DNA from 2 places in the Eubacterium sp. CAG:156 genome. Region 1 is predicted to be linked to the other one. Evidence: riboswitches for the same ligand, from Rfam matches in the RefSeq annotation. Region 1 holds a riboswitch; the other holds the start of a gene.
The links. A riboswitch is a leader RNA that binds a small molecule or an ion and turns the genes downstream of it on or off. The one in region 1 is predicted to bind cyclic di-GMP.

Region 1 (4,444 bases):
TGGGCAAAGAATCAGTATCCAAAGGGAACACATTTTATAAGTAGTGTAGGTGTAAGTAGTTCAGGATTTATAAATGCAAAGAAATTTAAAGTTAATGGAAAAAGTGCTACAGGTATAGAAAAAGTTGCATCATATAATCCTGACAGAGTATATTTTTTAATAGGAATGAATGAATCAGGTACTGACAATACAACTCCTACAATCAACAATTTTAAAACAATGATAAATAAACTTAAAAAGAAAAATAAAAATGTACAGATAGTCCTTCTTCCAATAGCACCAACGGGCAAAAGAAGTACTGCAAATGTGCCAAAGAAATCACAGCGTTTGAAATTTAATAAAGCGTACTCAGATTTGGCAGCAGCAACAGATAATGTATATTATTATGATTACACAGGTTTGTTTGATGATGGAAAAGGATATTTGAAATCATCATGTGATGGCGGTGACGGATGCCATTGGACATCAACAGCAACAATTAATTTTTCAAAGAGCCTGATGGATTGGTCAAAGAATAATTTATAGAAAATATAAAATTTATTATGCCGGGAAATATTTGAAATCATTACATATTGGATAGGTTTTAGATTAATGTTCCCGGCATAAATAATATTAAGTTAATCAAAGGAGTCACAATAATGGGTGGAAGTCATATAGCAATACCTACAATTTTGAAAGTAGGAAAAGGAACATTAGAAAATCTTGGAACTTATATTAAGTCAAGTGGGATGTCTAATGCCGTAATATATTTTGGAAATGATCTAATAGACATGTTTGGTGAAACAGTAATGAAGTCACTTAAAGATGCAGGAGTCAATGTGCTTGGCTACAGAGAAATGGATTCAATTAAAATAGAAGAATTGATAGGGATTGCATTTGATATTGATTCTAAAGCACAGGTTGTAGTAGGTATTGGTGGTGGTAAAGTTATTGACGGTGCAAAATATGCCGCATATCTTAGAAAATTACCATTTATAAGCGTGCCTACTTCAGCATCCAGTGATGGCTTTTCAAGTGCTAGTGCATCACTTCTTGTTAATGGAAGACGTACATCGGTTCCGGCAAGAATGGCATATGGAATTGTTGCTGACACACAGATAATAAAAAGTGCTCCTGAAAAATTTATTTATTCAGGAATTGGAGATATGGTATCAAAAATTACGGCACTTTATGACTGGGTGTATGAAGACCAAAAAGGTTATACAGAGTTAAATGATTTTGCAATGATGATTGCAAAAAAGGCTGTAAATAGTTTTGTAAGAACACCGTTTGAAAGTATTAAAGATGATTTGTTCTTAAAAGAGTTGTTAGACTCGCTTGCAATGAGTGGAATCGCAAATGAAATTGCAGGAGGAAGTGCACCTACAAGTGGAAGTGAACATTTGATTTCACATGCTCTTGATAAAATGCTTCCTGTACCACAATTACACGGAGTCCAGGTTGGCATTGCAACTTATCTAATGAGCGTTGTTCAGAATCACAGATATAAGAGAGTAAATACAATATTTACCGATACGGGATTTTGGAATTTTGTTGAGAAATTAGACTTGGATATCAAAGACTATGAAAAGGCAATAGATATGGCACCTTCAATAAAGCCTCACAGACATACTTATTTACATGAAAAAGAATATAGAGATTTGGCAAAGAAGGTATTATATGAAGATGAAAGATTGAAAAAGGTATTTCATATTTAAAGAAATTTTTATAGTAAACGTGAATTTGTATAGACAAATTCACGAAAACTGTAAACAAATTGTAAATCGCATTGTATATATCAAAAAAAGCGATATACTATAAATATAGTAAATATATTTAGCAAAGCAGGTGAAAACCTGTGACGCAAAGCTATAGGGCCTTTAAAATGGCAGCCAGTTGCACTTTATTAGTCTTGGTGTGCTGTGCCCAAGACTTTTTTTGTACAACAGTCTAGCTTTATTCGTAAAAAGCAAAGTATATTGAACATCTTATTCTAAAGGAGGAAAAATGAATAAAGAGTTGTTAACACAAGCGGGAATTGATGTTAACGATGGAATAAGAAGATTTAATGACAAGGAGGATTTGTATGAAAGATTTTTGTTTACATTCCCAAAGGATGTAAACTACGACATAATGTGTGAAGCAATTAGCAAAGGAGACGCAGAACAGGCTTTTCAGGCAGCGAATGCATTGAAGGGGATTACAGGTAACTTAAGTTTAAACCAGTTGTATAATCATATTATTCCATTAGTCGATTCTCTAAAGAAAAGAAGAATGGAGAAGGTAAATGAACTTCTTGAGGTGGTTTCAGTGGATTATGACAAAGTTATTAAAGCGTTATCTACTAATGATAAAAAATAAAAAGTGGACAGGTCATCTTATCTTTATATTTTTTATTGAACAAAGAAATCCGGCAGACGGTTAAGTGCTGCCGGGTTTCTTTGCTTTTATATATTTATTTAGTTGAAATGATTTATTCAAATTACAAAATTTTATAATTAAATAATAGTAATCTGTCATTAAATTTCATTACAGAAATAATATTTTAGTGATGGAATAAACGGATTCCTGTAAAGCTCATTACCATGTCATGTCTGTTACAAGCATCGATAACATCCTGATCACGAATTGAACCACCAGGCTGTGCAACATATTTAACACCGCTCTTAGCAGCTCTTTCGATATTGTCATCGAATGGGAAGAATGCATCAGAACCAAGTGTAATATCTGAAGCCTGAGCTAACCATGCCTGTTTCTCTTCTTTTGTAAATACAGGAGGTTTTTCTGTGAAAATACTTTCCCATTTGCCATCTGCAAGAACGTCCATATAATCTTCACCAATGTAAAGGTCTATTGCATTATCTCTGTTAGCACGTTTCATACCTTCAATAAATGGAAGGTTAAGTACCTGTGGAGCCTGACGAAGTAACCAGTTGTCAGCTTTCTGTCCTGCTAATCTTACACAGTGAATTCTTGACTGCTGTCCTGCACCTACGCCGATAGCCTGACCGTTCTTAACGAAACATACTGAGTTAGACTGAGTATATTTTAATGTAATCATAGCAATTGCCATATCAATTTTAGCGTTTTCAGGAAGGTCTTTGTTTTCAGTAACAATATTGTCAAAGAAATGTTCATCAATATTTAAATCGTTACGTCCCTGTTCAAATGTAACACCAAATACTTCTTTGTGTTCAATTGGAGCAGGTTCATAATTAGGGTCAATCTGAATAATCGCGTAACTTCCTTTTTTCTTTCCTTTTAACATTTCTAAAGCTTCAGGTTCATAACCCGGAGCGATAATTCCATCTGAGAATTCTCTCTTAATGATTGCTGCTGTAGAAACATCACAAACATCAGAAAGAGCAATGAAGTCACCATATGAAGACATTCTATCAGCACCTCTGGCTCTTGCATAAGCGCTGGCAAGTGGTGATAATTCTCCTAAATCATCAACCCAGTAAATCTTTGATTCGATTTCACTTAAAGGAAGACCAACAGCAGCTCCGGCAGGTGATACATGCTTAAAAGAAGTAGCAGCAGGAAGTCCTGTAGCTTTCTTTAATTCTCTAACTAACTGCCAACCATTGAAAGCATCAAGGAAATTGATGTATCCCGGTTTTCCGTTAAGAACTTCGATAGGAAGTTCACCTTCATTCATAAATATTCTTGATGGCTTCTGATTTGGATTACAACCATATTTTAATTCTAATTCTTTCATTATAAATCTCCAATCTTTAAATTATTTATTCTTGTTAATAATCTTAGTTTCGTATTTCCCTGTTTCAATATCGATATATCTTACAAATAAAGAAACTTTGTTATCTTTATTTAAATTGTTCCAAAGCATATCTGTGAATTCGTTCATATCATCTTTAATTGAAACAAGCTTTGGTTCACCTTCAAAACTTGGAAGCGGATTTCCATCATGCATATATGTATGAATAAAGTGACCTTCTCCATTTACAGGATTTTCATATGTAAATGTGTATCTGTTGCATGCATCAGGGTTACCGTTGTTGCTCTTTAAAATAGACATTGCATAGTTATAAGAACCGTCTGCAACCTGCATAATTCCTGAAATTCTAGGAGTATAGTTAGGACCGTCAGGTTCAAATTCTCTTGTTCTTAATGACTGTTCAAAAGTCTGACCTTTATCCATTAATTCGTAAACAGTATCTGTCTGGTCGCCATTTGTAACAATTGTTTTGTTGCCAAGAACACGAACAGGAGCATAGATAATAAGACTTGGGTCAACTAATTTAGAAGGGTCAAATGCCTGTGTGCGGATTCCTTCGCCATCTTCGATAAAAACTCTGTTTCTGCTGTTTTCGCTTCTTCCCATAATGAAGTAAGCTGTTACTGCGTATTTACCATTAGGAGTTTTTCCGATTACAATTCCTCTTCCAGGGTACGCATTTTCTTTTAATTCATTTTCAAGTGATAACATCTCCATAGTGTTTCT
Region 2 (4,444 bases), on a different contig from region 1:
ATCAGCGCTATCAATCTGGCTATATGCCTTATAAGCATCACATGTAATTGTTGAACCTAATGGAAGGTTAACTGATAAACTTTCTAACGGTGTGTTTACTACACTATTAATTCCTGTCTGTTTATTATAATTACCCTTCTTAAAATAAAATCTATATGCCATAAAGCAATTGTTTGTATCTGTTCTTAATACTTTATCACCTTTCGCAATTGTAAATGTACGGCTTGCTGCATCATAAGTGTTCTTCTTTGCTGTAGAACTTACAACTGCTGTATACACAACTGTTCCTGCAATACCATTTCCATTGTCATCATATGTATCGTTGTCCCAGTTATTTGAACACATCTGGAATTTAACTTCTTTATCAAGTTCCATTTTGAAACTGCTCTTATTGTTCAATACAGTTCCATCCTGTAATCTGATTGACATTTTTAAAGGTACTATTACAGATACTTCTACTGATTCTTTATCTGAATCATCACCTTTATTATCATTTCCTGAATCAGGCTTTGTTGTATCTGAAGGTTTTGTTGTTTCTGAAGGTTTTGTTGTTTCTTCCGGTTTAGTCACTTCTTCTTTTTTAGTTGTTTCTTCTTTTCCGTCTTCTGTCTTTCCATTTTCTGTATCAAGATTTCCTACTACCTTTTCAACCTCTGAAGGTAATCCATTAGTAGCTTTATATGAAACAACTGCTCCACCTGAAATATTTAATGTATCTGTTATTAACTGTCCGTAAATCTTTGTACTTCCTGTTAATACTGTTTTTGAGTCAGGTGCATAAATCTTACCTGTTATAGAACTATCGCCACTAAATTCAAGATTTCCACTTGTATATACATTTCCTGCAAATATTCCATTTACCTGTGTATACTTTGTAGCATTCATTGCAATTGTGTTGGCATTTACTTCTTTAAAATTATTGTATCCTGCATTTTTTCCTGTAAATACAACTGTAAGCTTGCTACTGTCTCCGCCTGCATTAAATGAACCCGGATTTCCACCTGATAATTCATCTACATATAAAACTACGTATCCGTCACCGCTTACTTTAACTTCACCACCAACGTTTAAATGTTTAACTCTGACAACTGTTGTCTGATTTTTATCTGCATGAATTTCAAATGTCTGTCCATTGTAAAATGATACAGTATCTAAATATGCATTATCAGTTAAATCAAATCTGTTTGTCTGCCATCCAATGTAAACACTCTGTGTACCGTCTTTGTATTCTGAAGTAGATTTTTTAAAATATTCTGAATTTTCATCAGGATAATTATTTGTATTGAATAATCCTGAATATAATTCCTTGCCCATTTCACTAACTTCAATTGGAATATATCCCTGTGCGGGTTCATCTACTTTAACCTCCGGTGCTACATGTGCAGTTCCTGTAACATGCTTTGTTGCACTGTTTGAATACTTAAAAGTACCATTGTTAATTACAATATCTCCAATTATCTGTCCGCTTCCTGAAAAATTTGCTCCGTTTTTTGCAAGTACCCCATATTCATTTGTGTTTTCTTTTGCCAAAACCCCTATTGGCATTACCACATTAAATACCATCGTCATGACTGTAGCCATAGCTACCATTTTCTTTACTCTTTTCATTGCATCCTCCTTCCAATTTTATCGCAGCCTTTTATACACGTATTTACGTATAAAAAAAACTGCAACTCCTTAAAAAGAATTGCAGCCAGACGACCATTGCAAATGTTGCTTTAGGCTCATAGCTTTGTGCCCTATTTTTTCAAATAGTTTACCCTCGTCATTTGTAATATATGTCTTTATTTTATAAATTTTTATTTTATATGTCAACCCAAATAAAACTATTTTTTATATTTTCAAGCTATAAAATAGGAATTTCTAATTTTCCAAGCTGATTTATAAAAATATTTTTAGTTTTTTCCCGGCATTTATTTTATTTCATTAACGCCATCACATCTTCAACAATCTGTTCTTTTGTCAAATGATTTTCTTTAAGAACTTCATTTACATCATATCTGTCTAAGAATTCTTTTTTCAATCCAAAATTTATTACTTTCATATCTGTTGGTCCATAGAATCTTGAAATTTTTTCACCGAATCCTCCGTCTAAAATTCCATCCTCTATTGTGATTACAACATCATGCTCTTTCTTTAACTCTTCAAGTAATTCACTATCGATTCCTGTTATATAATATGGATTAATTAAAGTTGCCTGCGTATCTAATTTATCAGATAAATCATCTACAACTTCTTTTCCTAACTGATAGAATGTTCCTAAAGCAATAACTGCAACCCTGCTTCCTTTTTCAGTTACTTCATATTTATTTAATTTAGAGAAATCTTTTGTTACTTCTTTACCGTCAGATATCATTTCTCCACCCGGCAATCTTATTGCTACAGGATGTTCATTCTGCTCTATACTCCAATCAAGCATTGCAATATATTCTTCTTTTGTCGTAGGTGCCATGTAAACAAGGTTAGGAATATTTGCCATCATTGGAATATCATATAATCCTAAATGTGTTACGTCATTCATTCCAAATACACTTCCCCAGAATGTAACTATTGTTGCAGGTGCATTATTAATACACAAATCCTGTGATAACTGGTCATATGTTCTTTGTACAAATGTGCTATATACACCATATACCGGCTTTCCACCATTTGAAGCAATTCCTGCTGCCATTGCAACTGCTGTCTCCTCTGCAATTCCTACATCAACAAATTGTTTTCCTGCTTCTTTTCGCTTGTCCTCTGTAAATCCCATAACAGTTGGTGTTGCAGAAGTAATTGCAACTACTGATTTGTCTTCTTTCATTTTCTTTAACAAATAATCACAAGTTACACTTGAATAATCTTCTCCACCTTCAGCATACAATGATTTTCCTGTCTTTATGTCAAACGGTCCACTGTAATGCCACTGTTCTTTATGCTGTTCAGCAGGTGCATATCCTTTTCCTTTTAATGTATTAATATGAACAACTACCGGCTTACTACTGTCTTTTACTTTATTAAATGCATCGATAAGGCTTGCTACATCATTTCCTTCATTTACATAAACATAATCAAGTCCCATTGCCTTAAATAAATTGCATTCTGCCTGTCCATTTGTTTCACGAAGAAGTTTTAAATTGCCATACAAACCACCATGGTTTTCTGCAATTGACATATCATTGTCATTTACAACAATTATAAGATTTCCTTCTAATTCTACAGCATAATCAAATCCTTCTAATGCTTCACCACCACTTAATGAGCCATCTCCTATTACAGCAATAACATTTCCTTTTTCACCATTTAAATCTCTTGCTTTTGCCAAACCACAGGCAAGACTTACTGATGTTGATGTATGTCCTATGATGAAATGATCATGCTCGCTTTCATGAGGATTACTGTATCCTGAAACATCATCATAATGTTCTTCATAAAGATATGCATCCTTTCTTCCTGTAAGCATTTTATGTGGGTATGTCTGATGTGAAACATCATAAACTATTTTATCTTTTGGTGAGTCAAATACATAATGAAGAGCAATTGTTGCTTCTACCATTCCAAAATTAGGTCCAAAATGACCACCATGAATGCTGGCTCTCTTTAATAATGCAGTTCTCATTTCCTCTGCTAATGAGGTCATCTCCTTAACTGTTAATTTCTTAACATCTTCCGGTCCGTTAATCTTTTCTAAATACATTTCAAAGTCCTCCATTAATATTTTTTAATACAGCGTTTACAAACTCATAACCGTATATTGTGTATTCTAAACCATAAACCTAACTTTAGGTCAATATTTATTTTTTCATAAACTTATATGAACCAATTTACGAAAAATATAATATAATGAAGTCAGATTAATGATTTTATTGTATTACAACTTAAATATATAAATTTATAATACGAAGAAAGGAAAATGAAATGTTCTCCTTCAATTGAATTTAACAGGAAATCATTTTATGGTGGTTAATTATGGATACAAATTATTACAATATTGGCGAAGTTTCTAAAATGTTTAATCTTCCAATCTCTACTTTGCATTATTATGATAGAGAAGGGTTATTTCCTAACCTTAACCGTTCAGAATCAGGTGCAAGAAGATTTGATGACGGGACTGTTGAAACATTACGCCTTATTGAATGTTTGAAAAAAACAGGAATGGAAATTAAAGACATCAAGGAATTTATGATGTGGTGTCAGCAGGGACCTGCCACCTATGGAAAGCGTAAGGAAATGTTTGCAAAACAGAAGGAGACTGTTGAAGCTGAAATTGAGCATTTAAAGAAGGTTCTTGATATGATTAATTTTAAATGCTGGTATTACGATACAGCTATAGCCGACGGAAATGAAGACAGACTTAAGAATCTTTCTCCTGATGATATGCCACCTGAAATAAAAGCTGCGTGGATTAACGCTCATACATAAATACATAAAAGCCACAATTATGATATTTTATTTGTCTTCGATA

Region 2: linked by a shared signal. The riboswitch ahead of ABMA45_RS09585 (polymer-forming cytoskeletal protein) and the one ahead of ABMA45_RS03740 (hypothetical protein) in region 1 are both predicted to bind cyclic di-GMP.

The regions. Positions count from the first base shown of each region.
Region 1 covers NZ_FR878147.1:23,186-27,629, forward strand. The annotation lists gene ABMA45_RS03730 (SGNH/GDSL hydrolase family protein) at 1-525, shown strand, start outside; gene ABMA45_RS03735 (iron-containing alcohol dehydrogenase family protein) at 639-1,697, shown strand; cyclic di-GMP riboswitch class I at 1,808-1,883, shown strand; gene ABMA45_RS03740 (hypothetical protein) at 1,987-2,340, shown strand; gene ABMA45_RS03745 (phosphoribosylaminoimidazolecarboxamide formyltransferase) at 2,525-3,700, opposite strand; gene ABMA45_RS03750 (IMP cyclohydrolase) at 3,722-4,435, opposite strand.
Region 2 covers NZ_FR878187.1:4,602-9,045, reverse strand. The annotation lists gene ABMA45_RS09585 (polymer-forming cytoskeletal protein) at 1-1,608, opposite strand, end outside; cyclic di-GMP riboswitch class I at 1,686-1,771, opposite strand; gene ABMA45_RS09580 (1-deoxy-D-xylulose-5-phosphate synthase) at 1,919-3,676, opposite strand; gene ABMA45_RS09575 (MerR family transcriptional regulator) at 3,949-4,401, shown strand.